3 regions of the Streptomyces sp. NPDC058086 genome follow, and region 1 is predicted to be linked to each of the others. Evidence: predicted binding sites of a transcription regulator. Region 1 holds the regulator's gene; each other region holds the start of a gene.
What was found. Region 1 encodes HrcA, which represses chaperone genes, less so after heat shock. Its sites were predicted from a motif close to TTNGCACTCNGNNNNNCNGAGTGCNAA; they were not measured.
Positions count from the first base shown of each region.

Region 1 (5,144 bases):
AACCCCATCGGGAGCCTGGGGCGGAGCCCCAGGAACACCCGTCAGCGACCGTTGAACGCGTCCTTCAGACGCGAGAACAGACCCTGCTGCCCGGGCTGGAACTGCCCGGTGGGCCGCTCCTCGCCCCGCAGTATCGCCAGCTCCCGCAGCAACCGCTCCTGCTCGGGATCGAGCTTCGTCGGCGTGGTCACCTCGACATGCACGATGAGGTCACCCCGGCCGCCGCCACGCAGATGCGTGACACCCCGCCCGTGCAGCGGGATCGACTGCCCGGACTGCGTGCCCGGACGGATGTCGACCTCCTCAAGACCGTCGAGGGTCTCCAGCGGCACCTTGGTGCCGAGCGAGGCCGCGGTCATCGGAATGGTCACCGTGCAGTGCAGATCGTCCCCGCGCCGCTGGAAGGTGGAGTGCGGCAGCTCGTGGATCTCGACGTAGAGGTCACCGGCGGGACCGCCACCGGGCCCGACCTCACCCTCGCCCGCGAGCTGGATCCGCGTGCCGTTGTCGACACCGGCGGGGATCTTGACGGTCAGCGTGCGACGCGACCGGACCCGCCCGTCACCGGCGCACTCGGGGCAGGGAGTCGGGACGACGGTCCCGAAGCCCTGGCACTGCGGACACGGCCGGGAGGTCATGACCTGCCCGAGGAAGGACCGCGTGACCTGGGACACCTCACCCCGACCGCGACACATGTCACAGGTCTGGGCCGAGGTACCCGGCGCCGCGCCCTCACCGTTGCAGGTGGCGCAGACGACGGCCGTGTCGACCTGGATGTCCTTGGTCGTGCCGAAGGCCGCCTCGTCCAGCTCGATCTCGAGCCGGATCATGGCGTCCTGGCCACGCCGCGTACGCGACCGCGGACCGCGCTGCGACGCCGTACCGAAGAAGGCGTCCATGATGTCCGAGAAGTTCCCGAACCCACCGGCGCCGAAGCCGCCCGCACCGCCGCCGCCCGACTGGGACAGCGGGTCGCCGCCGAGGTCGTAGACCTGCTTCTTCTGCGGGTCCGACAACACCTCGTACGCGGCGTTGATCTCCTTGAACCGCTCCTGCGTCTTCGGATCGGGATTGACGTCCGGGTGCAGCTCGCGTGCGAGCCGCCGGAAGGCCTTCTTGATCTCGTCCTGGGACGCGTCGCGGCGTACGCCGAGTACGGCGTAGTAGTCCGTGGCCACTTACGACTCCGCCAGGATCTGTCCGACGTACCGTGCCACTGCGCGTACCGCTCCCATCGTTCCCGGGTAATCCATGCGGGTCGGGCCGACCACGCCGAGTTTGGCTACTGCCTCGCCGCCCGAACCGTAGCCGACCGAGACCACGGACGTGGAGTTGAGTCCCTCATACGCGTTCTCGTGACCGATTCGCACGGTCATGCTCGAATCCCCGGCCTCACCAAGCAACTTGAGAAGCACGACCTGCTCCTCCAGCGCTTCGAGCACCGGCCGGATGGTGAGAGGGAAGTCATGTCCGAAGCGCGTCAGATTGGCGGTTCCGCCGATCATCAGCCGCTCCTCGGTCTCCTCGACGAGCGTCTCCAGAAGAGTGGAGAGCACCGTCGCGACCGTACCCCGGTCCTCCGCCTCGAACGCGTCCGGGAGGTCCTGCACGAGCTGCGGGACATCCGCGAAGCGACGGCCCGCGACCCTGCTGTTGAGCCGGGCCCGCAGATCCGCGAGAGACGTTTCTCCGAACGGTGCCGGGCAGTCGATCATGCGCTGCTCGACCCGCCCGGTGTCCGTGATCAGCACGAGCATCACACGAGCAGGGGCGAGGGACAGCAGCTCCACGTGCCGCACGGTCGATCTCGTCAGCGACGGATACTGCACGACGGCGACCTGCCGGGTCAGCTGCGCAAGCAGCCGCACCGTCCGCCCGACGACGTCGTCCAGGTCGACCGCGCCGTCCAGGAAGTTCTGAATGGCCCGCCGCTCGGGCGCGGTCATCGGCTTGACGCCGGCGAGCTTGTCGACGAAGAGCCGGTAGCCCTTGTCGGTGGGGATCCGCCCGGCGCTGGTGTGCGGCTGGGCGATGTACCCCTCGTCCTCCAGGGCCGCCATGTCGTTGCGGACGGTGGCCGGGGAGACCCCCAGCCGGTGCCGCTCGGTCAGCGCCTTGGACCCGACCGCGACCGGCTCGTCGGTGCCGACATAGTCCTGGACGATGGCGCGCAGCACTTCGAGCCTGCGTTCACTGAGCATCGCGCACACCTCCAGCTGTCGACCCCTCGGCGCCTCGCTTGGCACTCAGCGCGTGCGAGTGCCAGCATTCCCCGGCCCAGTGTACGGCCGGTGGGTACGGCCCCGGCAAGGGCGGCCCCGCGATCTTGTGCAAGGTGCACGGACGTACACCGACGTGTCCCGTGATGTCACACCGTCCCTGCCCGCGATGTCGTACCGTCCACGCCCTCACCGCTAGCGTCGGCGTATGAAGGTGACTTGGGAAGAGTCCGGGTGGGAGGAGCTGACACCGCGGGTCGGGCGGCGGCGGCTTCCGGTCTGGGACTGCACGGTCGGGCTGGTCGTGGGCGAGGGCGGGGCGCTGATCGTCGACGCGGGGTCGAGCCTCGCGGAGGGCGCACGGTTGCGCGGGGAGGCGCAGACGCTCGCCGGCCGCCGTGTGACCTTCCTCGCGCTCACGCACCCCCACTTCGACCATGTCTTCGGCGCGGCGGCGTTCGCGGGCGCGGAGGTCCTCGTCGCGGGCGGCTCGGCCGAGGTGTACGAGCACGGGCGCGAGGAGCTGTACGCGGACGCGGTGCGGTGCGGTCTGGACGCCCGGGCGGCGGAGGAGGCGGCGGACACCCTGGTGCTTCCCCGGCACTACGTGTGGGGTACCTGGCATCTTGAGCTGACCGGCGGCACCGAGGTCCTGCTGGTGCGGATGGGCGAGGGCCACACCGCCCACGACCTCGTGGTCGTGGTGCCGGGCGACCCGACGGTGGTGTTCTGCGGCGACCTGGTGGAGGAGTCCGGCGAGCCCCAGGCGGGCCCCGACGCCGTACCGTCGCGCTGGCCCGGGGCCCTCGACCGGTTGCTCGACCTCGGCGGGGAGGACGCGCTGTACGTGCCCGGTCACGGGGCGGTCGTGGACGCCGGGTTCGTGCGGTCCCAGCGGGACGCGTTGGCCGCGCGTTTCGGCGTGCCGGGTTCCGCCACGCCCGGTTTCGCCACGCCCGGTTTCGACGCGTCGGATTTCGGCGTGTCGCGGTGAGTGCCGCCGGGCTTCTCCTATCGTCATCCGAATGCGCCAGTACTCTCCGGACCTGACTCCGCCATGGAAGAAGCCCAAGCCCGTGCCGGAGGTTCCGGCGGAGCCGGGCCTGGTGGTCGAGGAGCCGGCTACCGGCTTCTGCGGTGCGGTGATCCGCTGCGAGGCGGGCACGGTGACACTGGAGGACCGCTTCGGCAAGCACCGCGTGTTCCCGTTGGAACCGCGCGGCTTCCTCCTGGAGGGCCGGGTGGTCACTCTCACCCGCCCCTCCACCACCGCCGTCCGTCCCACCCGCACGGCCTCCGGTTCGGTGGCCGTCCCCGGCGCTCGGGCCCGGGTCGCCCGTGCCGGCCGGATCTACGTGGAGGGCCGCCACGACGCCGAGCTGGTCGAACGGGTCTGGGGCGACGATCTGCGCATCGAGGGCGTCGTGGTCGAGTACCTGGAGGGCGTCGACGACCTGCCCGCGATCGTGGCGGACTTCTCGCCCGGGCCGGACGCCCGCCTCGGCGTCCTCGTCGACCACCTGGTGCCCGGCAGCAAGGAGTCCCGTATCGCGGCGTCGGTCACGAGCGAGCACGCCCTGGTCCTCGGCCATCCCTACATCGACATCTGGGAAGCCGTGAAGCCGTCCTCCGTGGGCATCCCGTCCTGGCCCCGGGTCCCCCACGGCCAGGACTGGAAAACCGGCGTCTGCCGCGCCCTCGGCTGGCCCGAGAACACCGGCGCCGCCTGGCAGCACATCCTGTCCCGCGTCCACTCCTACAAGGACCTGCAGCCGGAGCTCCTGGGCCGAGTGGAGGAACTCATCGACTTCGTCACAGCCCCGCACTGACAACACGCTCCCTCGCCCTCAAACGCCGGACGGGCTGAAGGCTTTTAGGGGCGCGGGGAACTGCGCGAGCAACCCCCACCGGCCCGCAGCCGAAGAACTCCAGGCAACCGGGGGGATCAGGGGCGCAGCCCCGATCCCCCCGGGGCGCGAGGAACTGCGCGACCAGCCCCCACCCGCCCGCAGGCGAAGTACCACCGGGCGGACGGGGGATCCGGGGCGGAGCCCCGGCCCCCTCAGGGGCGCGGGGAACTGCGCGACCAGCCCCCACTCGCCCGCGGAAGAAGAACACAGCTCGGGTCTGGGGCGCAGCCCCCTCAGTCCACCAGGTCCCTGACCACCGCATCCGCCAGCAACCGCCCACGCAACGTAAGAACCGCCCGCCCCTCGCCGTACGGCCCGGGCTCGAGCAACCCTTCAGACAACGCACGCCCCGCCGCCGCAAGCCCCTCCACCCTCAGCAGCGACAACGGACACCCCTCCCGAAGCCGCAGCTCGAGCAGAATCCGCTCCACCCGCCGGTCCTCCTCCGAGAGGAGCTCACGCCCCGCCCCCGGAGACCGCCCCGCGGCCAACGCCCCCGCATACGCCCCGGGATGCTTCACGTTCCACCACCGCACCCCGCCCACATGGCTGTGGGCCCCGGGCCCGGCCCCCCACCAGTCGGCACCCCGCCAGTACAGCTCGTTGTGCAGGCACCGCCCGGCGGCGGAAGTGGCCCAGTTCGACACCTCGTACCAGTCGAACCCCGCCCCGGACAGCACCTCGTCGGCGATCAGATACCGGTCCGCATGCACGTCGTCGTCCGTCATCGGCACCTCGCCCCGCCGGATACGGCGGGCGAGCTGCGTCCCCTCCTCGACGATCAGCGCGTACGCGGAGACATGGTCAGGCCCGGCACCGAGCGCGGCGTCGAGCGAGGCCCGCCAGTCGTCGTCGGACTCACCGGGCGTGCCGTAGATCAGGTCGAGGTTCACATGCTCGAACCCGGCCGCACGCGCCTCCGCGACACACGCCTCGGGCCGGCCGGGGGTGTGCGTACGGTCGAGCACCTTGAGGACGTGCTGCCGGGCGCTCTGCATGCCGAAGGAGATCCGGT
Region 1 covers NZ_JBHVST010000011.1:117,382-122,525, reverse strand. Annotated here, with positions in the region: gene dnaJ (molecular chaperone DnaJ) at 42-1,178, opposite strand; gene hrcA (heat-inducible transcriptional repressor HrcA) at 1,179-2,201, opposite strand; gene ACFVWD_RS11590 (MBL fold metallo-hydrolase) at 2,428-3,213, shown strand; gene ACFVWD_RS11585 (DUF3097 domain-containing protein) at 3,245-4,048, shown strand; gene hemW (radical SAM family heme chaperone HemW) at 4,363-5,144, opposite strand, start outside.

Region 2 (5,144 bases), on a different contig from region 1:
ACTCCTGCGGGGGCGGCGGGCCGAAGGCGAACGCGTCCCGGGTGCCGTCCCAGGCTGCCACCGGACGCGGGGCGGCGAACCGCGCGTCCCCCACCGGCGGTTGGGCGAACGGAATGCCCCGGAAGACCACCAGCCCGTCCTCCCGGCGGCCACGCACCGCACCGGAATGGGTGCGCACCACGCTCGCTCCTGCTGACGTCACGACGGCTCCCTCGGTACGGGTGGAACGGAACGGGTCCTTGAGGGAACAGCGTGCTACGAAACAGCCGGGCGATCACCCCCCGGGAGTGGGGAGGTGATCGCCTGGATGCGATTTCGGAAAGGTCGGGTCACGTCCGGTCCGACCGGCCCGAGGTTCAGCTGAGGGTGCTCAGCGCCTTCGGGTCGTACGACCCGAGCTCCTCGAGCCGTCCGTCCAGTACCTTCGCCGCCCACTGCGGGTCCTGGAGGAGGGCGCGGCCCACGGCGACGAGGTCGAACTCGTCGCGCTCCAGGCGGTCGAGGAGGTTGTCGAGGGAGGCCACCTGGGAGCTCTCGCCCATGAAGGCCTTGATGAAGTCGCCGTCGAGGCCGACCGAGCCGACGGTGATGGTGGGCCTGCCCGTGAGCTTCTTGGTCCAGCCCGCGAGGTTCAGGTCGGCGCCGTCGAACTCGGGGAGCCAGTAGCGGCGGGTGGAGGCGTGGAAGGCGTCGACGCCGGCGGCGGCGAGCGGGGTCAGGATGGCCTCCAGCTCCTCCGGGGTCTCGGCGAGCCGGGCGTCGTAGTTGTCCGACTTCCACTGCGAGTAACGGAAGAGGACGGGGAAGTCGGCCGAGACCGAGTCACGGACCGCGGCGACGATCTCCGCCGCGAACTTCGTACGGGCGACGGGGTCACCGCCGTACGCGTCCGTACGGCGGTTGGTGCCCGCCCACAGGAACTGGTCGAGCAGATAGCCGTGCGCGCCGTGCAGTTCGACGCCGTCGAAGCCGATGCGTTCGGCGGTGGCGGCGGCCTCGGCGAACGCGGCGATGACCTCGTCCAGGTCGGCCTGGGTCATGGCCTTGCCGGTGCCCTCGGTGCCGTCGAGACGGATACCGGAGGGGCCGACCGCGGGGGCGTCGGCGTACGGCGGCCGTCCCGCCTTGCGCACCATGCCGATGTGCCACAGCTGCGGAACGATCGTGCCGCCCGCCGCGTGCACCGCGTCGGCGACCTTCGTCCAGCCCGCGAGCTGCTCCGTGCCGTGGAAGCGCGGGACGCGGTCGCTCTCGCCCGCCGAGTCGTGGCCGACGTACGTGCCCTCGGTGACGATGAGGCCCACGCCCGCGGCGGCGCGGCGGGCGTAGTACTCGGCCACGTCCTCACCGGGGACGCCGCCCGGGGAGAACTGCCGGGTCATCGGTGCCATCGCGATCCGGTTCGGGACGGTCAGGCCGTTCAGCGAGACGGGGCGGGACAGGATCTCGGCCGCGCGGGAGGCGGGGGCAGTCGTAGACACGTGTGGGGGCTCCTCGGGTACCGGGTGGTATGTGCGTATGCATTGATGGTGCGTCAACCACAACTCCCCGGCCGGTCGTGTCATTCCGGCCGCCCGGCACCTCGCCCTGTGACCCCGGACACGCCCGAGGGCGGCACCCCCTGTTTCCAGGGAGTACCGCCCTCGGCAGGAAAACCGATCCTCGCAGGGATCAGAAGTCCATGTCACCGCCCGGCATGCCGCCGCCGGCCGGCGCGGCGGCCTTCTCCGGCTTGTCGGCGATGACGGCCTCGGTGGTCAGGAACAGCGCGGCGATGGAGGCGGCGTTCTGCAGAGCAGAGCGGGTCACCTTCGCCGGGTCGATGATGCCCTCGGCGATCATGTCGACGTACTCACCGGTCGCGGCGTTCAGGCCGTGGCCGACGGGCAGGTTGCGCACCTTCTCGACGATGACGCCACCCTCGAGACCACCGTTGACGGCGATCTGCTTGAGCGGGGCCTCCAGGGCGAGTCGCACGGCGTTGGCGCCGGTCGCCTCGTCACCCGAGAGCTCAAGCTTCTCGAAGACCGAGGAGGCCTGGATGAGGGCCACGCCACCACCGGCGACGATGCCCTCCTCGACGGCCGCCTTCGCGTTGCGAACGGCGTCCTCAATGCGGTGCTTGCGCTCCTTGAGCTCGACCTCGGTGGCGGCACCGGCCTTGATGACGGCCACGCCGCCGGCCAGCTTCGCCAGGCGCTCCTGGAGCTTCTCGCGGTCGTAGTCCGAGTCGGAGTTCTCGATCTCGGCACGGATCTGGTTGACCCGGCCCTGGACCTGGTCGGCGGAGCCGGAGCCGTCCACGATCGTGGTCTCGTCCTTGGTGATGACGACCTTGCGGGCACGGCCCAGCAGGTCCAGACCCGCGTTCTCCAGCTTCAGGCCGACCTCCTCGGAGATGACCTCGCCGCCCGTGAGGATGGCGATGTCGCCGAGCATGGCCTTGCGGCGGTCACCGAAGCCCGGAGCCTTGACGGCGACGGACTTGAAGGTGCCACGGATCTTGTTGACGACCAGGGTCGACAGGGCCTCGCCCTCGACGTCCTCGGCGATGATCAGCAGCGGCTTGCCGCCCTGCATGACCTTCTCGAGGAGCGGGAGCAGGTCCTTGACGTTGGCGATCTTGGAGTTGGCGATCAGGATGTACGGGTCGTCGAGGACGGCCTCCATACGCTCCATGTCGGTGGCGAAGTACGCCGAGATGTAGCCCTTGTCGAAGCGCATGCCCTCGGTGAGCTCAAGCTCCAGACCGAAGGTCTGGGACTCCTCGACGGTGATGACGCCTTCCTTGCCGACCTTGTCCATCGCCTCGGCGATGAGCTCGCCGATCTGGGTGTCGGCGGCGGAGATGGAGGCCGTGGAAGCGATCTGCTCCTTGGTCTCGACATCCTTGGCCTGCTCAAGGAGGGCACCGGAGACGGCCTCGACGGCCTTCTCGATACCGCGCTTGAGAGCCATCGGGTTGGCGCCGGCGGCTACGTTGCGCAGGCCCTCGCGGACGAGCGCCTGGGCGAGAACGGTCGCGGTGGTCGTACCGTCACCGGCGACGTCGTCCGTCTTCTTGGCGACTTCCTTGACCAGCTCGGCGCCGATCTTCTCGTACGGGTCCTCGAGCTCGATCTCCTTGGCGATGGAAACACCATCGTTGGTGATCGTGGGGGCGCCCCACTTCTTCTCGAGGACGACGTTGCGGCCCTTGGGGCCAAGGGTGACCTTGACGGCGTCGGCGAGCTGGTTCATCCCGCGCTCGAGACCGCGCCGTGCCTCCTCGTCGAACGCGATGATCTTGGCCATGTGAAGTGGTCCTCCCGGACTGGGGTGGATTGCTCCGGACCGCGCTGGCGCCCGCGACGGACGGCCTGCCTGCCCCGTGGTTCCTTGCACCACCTGGCCTGCGGGCCTCACCGACCCGGTCCTTCGTTATCACTCTCACCTTCAGAGTGCTAACGCCAATGATTAGCACTCGCCCCTGCCGAGTGCAAGCGCCTCCCCTTGATCCGCAGGTGAGAAGGGGCGCGCAACCCGCGCGTCGCGCCGGTGCGCGAGCGGGTCCGCACCGACGGGCAGACAGCCGCACCGACGGGCAACCAGCCGCACCGATGGACAGACAGCCACATCTACGGACAGACAGACCGAAGGGCTCGCACCCCATGGGATACGAGCCCTTCGCCACGTCGAACAGTCAGTCGGCGCGTGCTTCAGCTGGTCGCGAGCCGGACCATGTCCGCCTGCGGCCCTTTCTGGCCCTGCGAGATCTCGAAATCGACCCGCTGACCCTCTTCCAGGGTGCGGTAGCCGTCCATCTGAATCGCGCTGTAGTGGACGAATACATCCGCACCACCGTCGACCGCGATGAAGCCGTACCCCTTCTCCGCGTTGAACCACTTGACGGTGCCCTGAGCCATGCCTAACTCCCCTATTACTGGCCCTTGCACAGGACCGCACTTCGCGGACCCGGGTCAGACCTCACCCCCCAACGGTTGGGGGTGTGCGCCGGAACGCGTCGACCGCGGCTGAATGTATCTGTCCAACTGCCGTCTGCAACAGGTCAATCGGACGAGAATTCCGGGCATGGCTGATCGGGAATATAGGGAGAATTTGCGAAGATTCAGGGCAAGTCGGGCCCCATAAATGCCATATAAGGCTCAAAAGTGCGGGACACTTTGGCTACTTCTTGCCGGACTTCGGGCACGAACTCATATGCGCGCGGCATGCAAAGTGGAGCGGCTTCCCCAACTGTACCGTGCTCAACCATACAGAATTGCCCCCTCCGCTTCTCTCACGGAGGGGGCAATTCGATGAACTCTCGGTAATTGGCATTACCAAGGGTAACAATCTCACCCTGGGTAACGGCCCGCGAGGTGGTCAGCCACCGGCGACGGCGGGAATGATCGAGACGCCCGCGCCGTCCGGCGTCGCCGTCTCCAGGCCCTGCTCGAAGCGGACGTCGTCATCGTTCACATAGACGTTGACGAACCGGCGCAGCTTGCCCTGGTCGTCAAGAACGCGGGCGGAGATACCGGAGTGGTTCTTCTCCAGATCGGCGATGACCTCGCCGAGGGTCCCACCCTCGGCCGTCACCTCGGCCTGACCACCGGTGTAGGTGCGCAGGATGGTGGGGATGCGGACATTGACGCTCATTCCTTGTGACCTCCGGTCGGGTAGCGCCCGTAGGGGCGCGGGGAACTGCGCGACCGGCCCCCACCGGCCCGCAGCGAAAAACAGCCCTCGCAGCCAAGCGCTACGCGAGCCCGGCCTCTCGGAAAGAGTCCAGGCTGGGACGAATGGTCGCCGTCAGCCCCGTACCGGCCACCGCGTCCAGCGTCTTCAGACCATCACCGGTGTTCAGGACGACGGTGGTCAGCGTCGGATCCAGCAGCCCGTTCTCGATCAGCTTCTTCGTCACGCCCACCGTCACACCACCGGCGGTCTCCGCGAAGATGCCCTCCGTGCGCGCGAGCAGCTTGATCGCGTCCACGACCTGCTCGTCGTTCACGTCCTCCACGGCCCCACCCGTGCGCCGCGCGATGTCCAGCACGTACGGCCCGTCCGCCGGGTTGCCGATCGCCAGCGACTTGGCGATGGTGTTCGGCTTCTGGGGCCGTACGACGTCGTGGCCGGCCTTGTAGGCGACGGACACCGGC
Region 2 covers NZ_JBHVST010000057.1:26,669-31,812, forward strand. Annotated here, with positions in the region: gene ACFVWD_RS34725 (carboxylesterase/lipase family protein) at 1-202, opposite strand, end outside; gene ACFVWD_RS34730 (NADH:flavin oxidoreductase) at 357-1,481, opposite strand; gene groL (chaperonin GroEL) at 1,672-3,294, opposite strand; gene ACFVWD_RS34740 (cold-shock protein) at 3,699-3,905, opposite strand; gene ACFVWD_RS34745 (MoaD/ThiS family protein) at 4,366-4,641, opposite strand; gene thrC (threonine synthase) at 4,742-5,144, opposite strand, start outside.
Region 2: groL (chaperonin GroEL) is a predicted target of HrcA. The motif match lies at 3,421-3,447, and genes of this name have one in related genera.

Region 3 (5,144 bases), on a different contig from region 1:
CGAAGACCGCGTCGTACGCCTGCGTGTCGACCTCCGTGACATCGGCCTCGCGCACCTCGATGAGGTCGGCGAGCCCGAGCGCCTCGGCGTTCGCGCGCGCCACCGCCACCGTCAGCGGGTCGCGGTCGACGGCGAGGACGCGGATCCCGGCACGGGCCAGCGCGATCGCGTCGCCGCCGATGCCGGAGCACAGGTCGGCGACCGAGCGCACGCCCAGGGACCGCAGCCGCCGCGCGCGATGGGTGGCGACCGTGGTGCGCGTCGACTGCTCGACCCCGTTCGGGGTGAAGAACATCCGCTCCGCGTCCTCGGCGCCGAACTTCGCCGCCGCCCGCTGCCGCAGCCGCGCCTGCCCGAGCGCGGCCGAGACCAGTTCGGCCGGGTGGTCGCGGCGCAGCCGGGTGGCGACGGCCAGCTCCTGGGCCGGTTCGGTGCCGCGCACCTCGTCGAGCAGGGCGCGGCCCTCGGGGGTGAGGAGGGAGGCGAAGGAGACGTCGTTCACCGGCCCATTGTCGGTCAGTGCGGGCGGGTGTGGGCCAGTCGGTGGACGGTGCGCCTTCGGTCGCGGTGTCGGAGCCTTGGACGTGCGGTGGCCTGCAAGGATCCGACACCATGCGATCAGTACGACAAAAGTACAAAAACAACGCAAAGAGGGCACGTGTCTGGGGCGGGGTCGCCGTCCTCGCCGTCGCCGCCCTCGCGTCCGGTTGCGCCGACGACGACACCAACGGCGCCCGTTCGGCCCAGGGGCCCCAGCAGGCGCTGCACGCGCCCCCGGCCCGCGCCCTCGACTCCTACGCCGCCAGACTCCGCGAGCAGCAGGCCGCCCGGGCCGCCGCGGCCAAGCACTGGGGGCTCACGAAGGTCCCGCTGGCCGCGCCGCCGGCCCCGGCGAGGAAGCCGGTCATCAGACCCCGCGACGGCTTCGAGGTCACCGATCAGGAAGAGCTCGGCCTGCCGCCGGTCTTCACGACCGTCCCCACCAAGGACAAGGTCGTCTTCCTCACCATCGACGACGGCTCCGAGAAGGACCCCGCGTTCCTCAGGATGATGAGCGACCTGAAGATCCCGTACACCGCCTTCCTGAGCAACTACCTGGTCAAGGACGACTACGGGTACTTCCGCAAGATGCGCGACCAGGGCGTCACCCTCAACAACCACACCCTCACCCACCCCTACCTGCCCGGGCTGTCGTACGAGGAGCAGCGGCACGAGATCTGCGGCATGCAGGACGTCATGGAGAAGCAGTTCGGCAAGCGCCCGAAGGTCCTCAGGCCGCCCTACGGCAACTACAACCAGGACACCCTGCGCGCCGCCAAGTCCTGCGGCATCAAGTACGCGCCCATCTGGGACGAGGAGGTCTTCGTCGACCACTGGGAGTACCGCGACTGGGACCGCGACCTGCACCCCGGCGACATCGTCCTCACCCATTTCCGCGGCAAAGAGGACTGGGACGGCACCATGCCCGACATGGTCCGCCGCTTCCTGAAGCTGGTCACCGACAAGGGGTACGCGGTGGCACGGCTGGAGGACTACCTGTGAGAACGCGGGCGCTGGTCGCGGGGGCGCTCACCGCGGCGCTCCTGACCGGCTGCACCGGCTGTGCCCAGTCCGTCGACCCGATCGAACGGCTGGGCAAGAAGGCCGCGCAGGAGGTGCGCAGATCCAGGCCGAACGGGCCGAGCCCGGCGACGTACCGCCACTGGGGGCTGCCCACCCCGCTCGCCGCCCCGCCGCAGCGGCCCGCCCGGCCCGCCCTCCGCGGCGCGGCGCCGGGACTGGCTCCCGTCGTGGGCCGCGTACCCACCCGCGACAAAGTGGTCTTCCTGACGTACGACGACGGTGCCGAGCGCGATCCGCGGTTCGTCGACATGGTCCGTGAACTGCGGCTGCCGGTCAGCATGTTCCTCACGGACAGTGTCGTCGGGCCGGGGTACGGGCACTTCGCCCAACTGCGGACGGTCGGCGCGAGCGTGCAGAACCACACCCTCCACCACGCCTCGCTGCGCGGACTGCCGTACGCGGGCCAGCGGGCCGAGATCTGCGGCCAGCAGGAGAAGCTCAAGGCCCGCTTCGGCATCCGCCCCCGGCTCTTCCGTCCCCCCTACGACGCCTACGACACCACCACGCTGCACGCCGCCGCCGACTGCGGGGTCGTGGCCGTCGTCCTCGGCCGGGAGCCCGACGCCCACCGGCTGCGACCGGGTGACATCCTCACCGGCTTCGAGGAGCCCAACCTCACGGAGGCGACGATCAGACTCCTGCGACGCATCCAGGCGGAGGGCCTCACACCGGCACGCCTGGAGAACTACCTCTGAGCATGCGACTTGGGGCATCAATCAGCCCGTCCGGCGCTTGAGGACGAGGCCGTTCAGGCCGGCAGCGGGGGTCTGGGGGCGGCAGCCCCCGGGCGCGCCGACACTCACGCCGGGTGCCTGGAACCCCACGCCACGCCGGAGGCCTTTGGCACTCCGCTTGACCGAGTGCTAATCGCGGTCATAGTCTCGGCCCTGGCACTCCCCCCTGGAGAGTGCCAATAGCGACGGGCAGGTCCGGCACCCGCGACGACGGATCCACCTGGTCGCCACCTCAGACAGTTAACCCCGTGAGATCTCCGAAGGGGGAGGTCGGATCGTGACGACCACCAGCTCCAAGGTTGCCATCAAGCCGCTCGAGGACCGTGTTGTGGTCCAGCCGCTGGACGCCGAGCAGACCACGGCTTCCGGCCTGGTCATCCCGGACACCGCGAAGGAGAAGCCCCAGGAGGGCGTCGTCCTCGCCGTGGGCCCGGGCCGCTTCGAGAACGGCGAGCGCCTGCCGCTCGACGTCAGCACCGGCGACATCGTGCTGTACAGCAAGTACGGCGGCACCGAGGTGAAGTACAACGGCGAGGAGTACCTCGTCCTCTCGGCTCGCGACGTGCTCGCGATCATCGAGAAGTAGTTCGCCGAGCTTCACCGTTTCACCCAGTTTTGCAGTGAACTGCGCCCCTGGCCCCCGCGACCATAACCAGCCGGGCGTCGGGGGCGCAGTTCGTTCACCCCAGTTTTCCGAGAGGGCTGAATCGCTCCCATGGCGAAGATCCTGAAGTTCGACGAGGACGCCCGTCGCGCCCTCGAGCGCGGCGTCAACAAGCTTGCCGACACGGTCAAGGTGACGATCGGCCCCAAGGGCCGCAACGTCGTCATCGACAAGAAGTTCGGCGCACCCACCATCACCAACGACGGTGTCACCATCGCCCGCGAGGTCGAGCTCGACGACCCGTACGAGAACCTCGGCGCCCAGCTGGTGAAGGAGGTGGCGACCAAGACCAACGACATCGCGGGTGACGGTACGACCACCGCCACCGTGCTGGCCCAGGCGCTCGTCCGCGAGGGCCTGAAGAACGTCGCCGCGGGTGCCTCCCCGGCGCTGCTCAAGAAGGGCATCGACGCGGCCGTCAAGGCGGTCTCGGACGAGCTCCTCGCCACCGCGCGCCCGATCGACGAGAAGTCCGACATCGCCGCCGTCGCCGCGCTGTCCGCCCAGGACCCGCAGGTCGGCGAGCTCATCGCCGAGGCGATGGACAAGGTCGGCAAGGACGGTGTCATCACCGTCGAGGAGTCCAACACCTTCGGCCTGGAGCTGGACTTCACCGAGGGCATGGCCTTCGACAAGGGCTACCTGTCGCCGTACATGGTGTCCGACCAGGAGCGTATGGAGGCCGTCCTCGACGACCCGTACATCCTCATCCACCAGGGCAAGATCAGCTCCATCCAGGACCTGCTGCCGCTGCTGGAGAAGGTCATCCAGTCCAACGCCTCCCGGCCGCTGCTGATCATCGCCGAGGACGTCGAGGGCGAGGCCCTGTCGACCCTGGTCGTGAACAAGATCCGCGGCACGTTCAACGCCGTCGCCGTGAAGGCCCCCGGCTTCGGTGACCGCCGCAAGGCCATGCTCGGCGACATCGCCACCCTCACCGGTGGTCAGGTCATCGCCGAGGAGGTCGGCCTCAAGCTCGACCAGGTCGGTCTGGACGTGCTGGGCACCGCCCGCCGGGTGACCATCACCAAGGACGACACCACCATCGTCGACGGTGGCGGCAACTCCGAGGAGGTCGTCGGCCGGGTCAACCAGATCAAGGCCGAGATCGAGAACACCGACTCCGACTGGGACCGCGAGAAGCTCCAGGAGCGCCTCGCGAAGCTGGCCGGCGGCGTGTGCGTGATCAAGGTCGGCGCCGCCACCGAGGTCGAGCTCAAGGAGAAGAAGCACCGTCTGGAGGACGCCATCTCCGCGACCCGCGCCGCGGTCGAGGAGGGCATCGTCTCCGGTGGTGGCTCCGCGCTCGTCCACGCCGTGAAGATCCTCGAGGGCAACCTCGACAAGACCGGCGACGAGGCCACGGGTGTCGCGGTCGTCCGCAAGGCCGCCGTCGAGCCGCTGCGCTGGATCGCCGAGAACGCCGGCCTTGAGGGTTACGTCATCACCTCCAAGGTCGCCGAGCTCGACAAGGGCCAGGGCTTCAACGCCGCCACCGGCGAGTACGGCGACCTGGTCAAGTCCGGTGTCATCGACCCGGTCAAGGTCACCCGCTCCGCCCTGGAGAACGCCGCCTCCATCGCCTCCCTGCTCCTCACGACCGAGACCCTGGTCGTCGAGAAGCCGGCCGAGGAGGAGGCCGACGCCGGTCACGGCCACGGCCACGGGCACTCCCACTGAGTCTCGTACTCCCGAAGAAGCCCCCGTTCCGCACGGAACGGGGGCTTCTCCCGTACTCGGTACCACCTGCCAGGTCCCGCACCACCGGCACCGACCGGTACTACTGCTCCAGCCGGTACTACTGCTCCAGCGCGTCCAGCGCCCCCAGCTGACCCAGCAGCCCCAGCTGGTCGTACTGCCACCAGCCCTCGGCGATCTTCCCGTCCTCCTGGCAACGGAAGACGGTCGTACCGGTCATGGCGACCTGCTTCCCGGTCGCCGGGATCCCCATGAAGTCGCCCTTGTGGGTGCCGTTCCAGGTCCACCGGGTGCAGACCCGGTCGCCCTGGGTCAGCTGGTCCTCGACGGTGAACGTGAAGTCGAAACCACCGCGCCACATCTCGATCTCGCGCCGCATCGCGTCGAGGCCGATGGTGTCCTGCGCGTTGGCCGGATCGTGGTCG
Region 3 covers NZ_JBHVST010000001.1:117,781-122,924, reverse strand. Annotated here, with positions in the region: gene ACFVWD_RS00500 (methyltransferase domain-containing protein) at 1-502, opposite strand, end outside; gene ACFVWD_RS00495 (polysaccharide deacetylase family protein) at 613-1,542, shown strand; gene ACFVWD_RS00490 (polysaccharide deacetylase family protein) at 1,539-2,318, shown strand; gene groES (co-chaperone GroES) at 2,635-2,943, shown strand; gene groL (chaperonin GroEL) at 3,073-4,701, shown strand; gene ACFVWD_RS00475 (ester cyclase) at 4,820-5,144, opposite strand, start outside.
Region 3: groES (co-chaperone GroES) is a predicted target of HrcA. The motif match lies at 2,464-2,490, and genes of this name have one in related genera.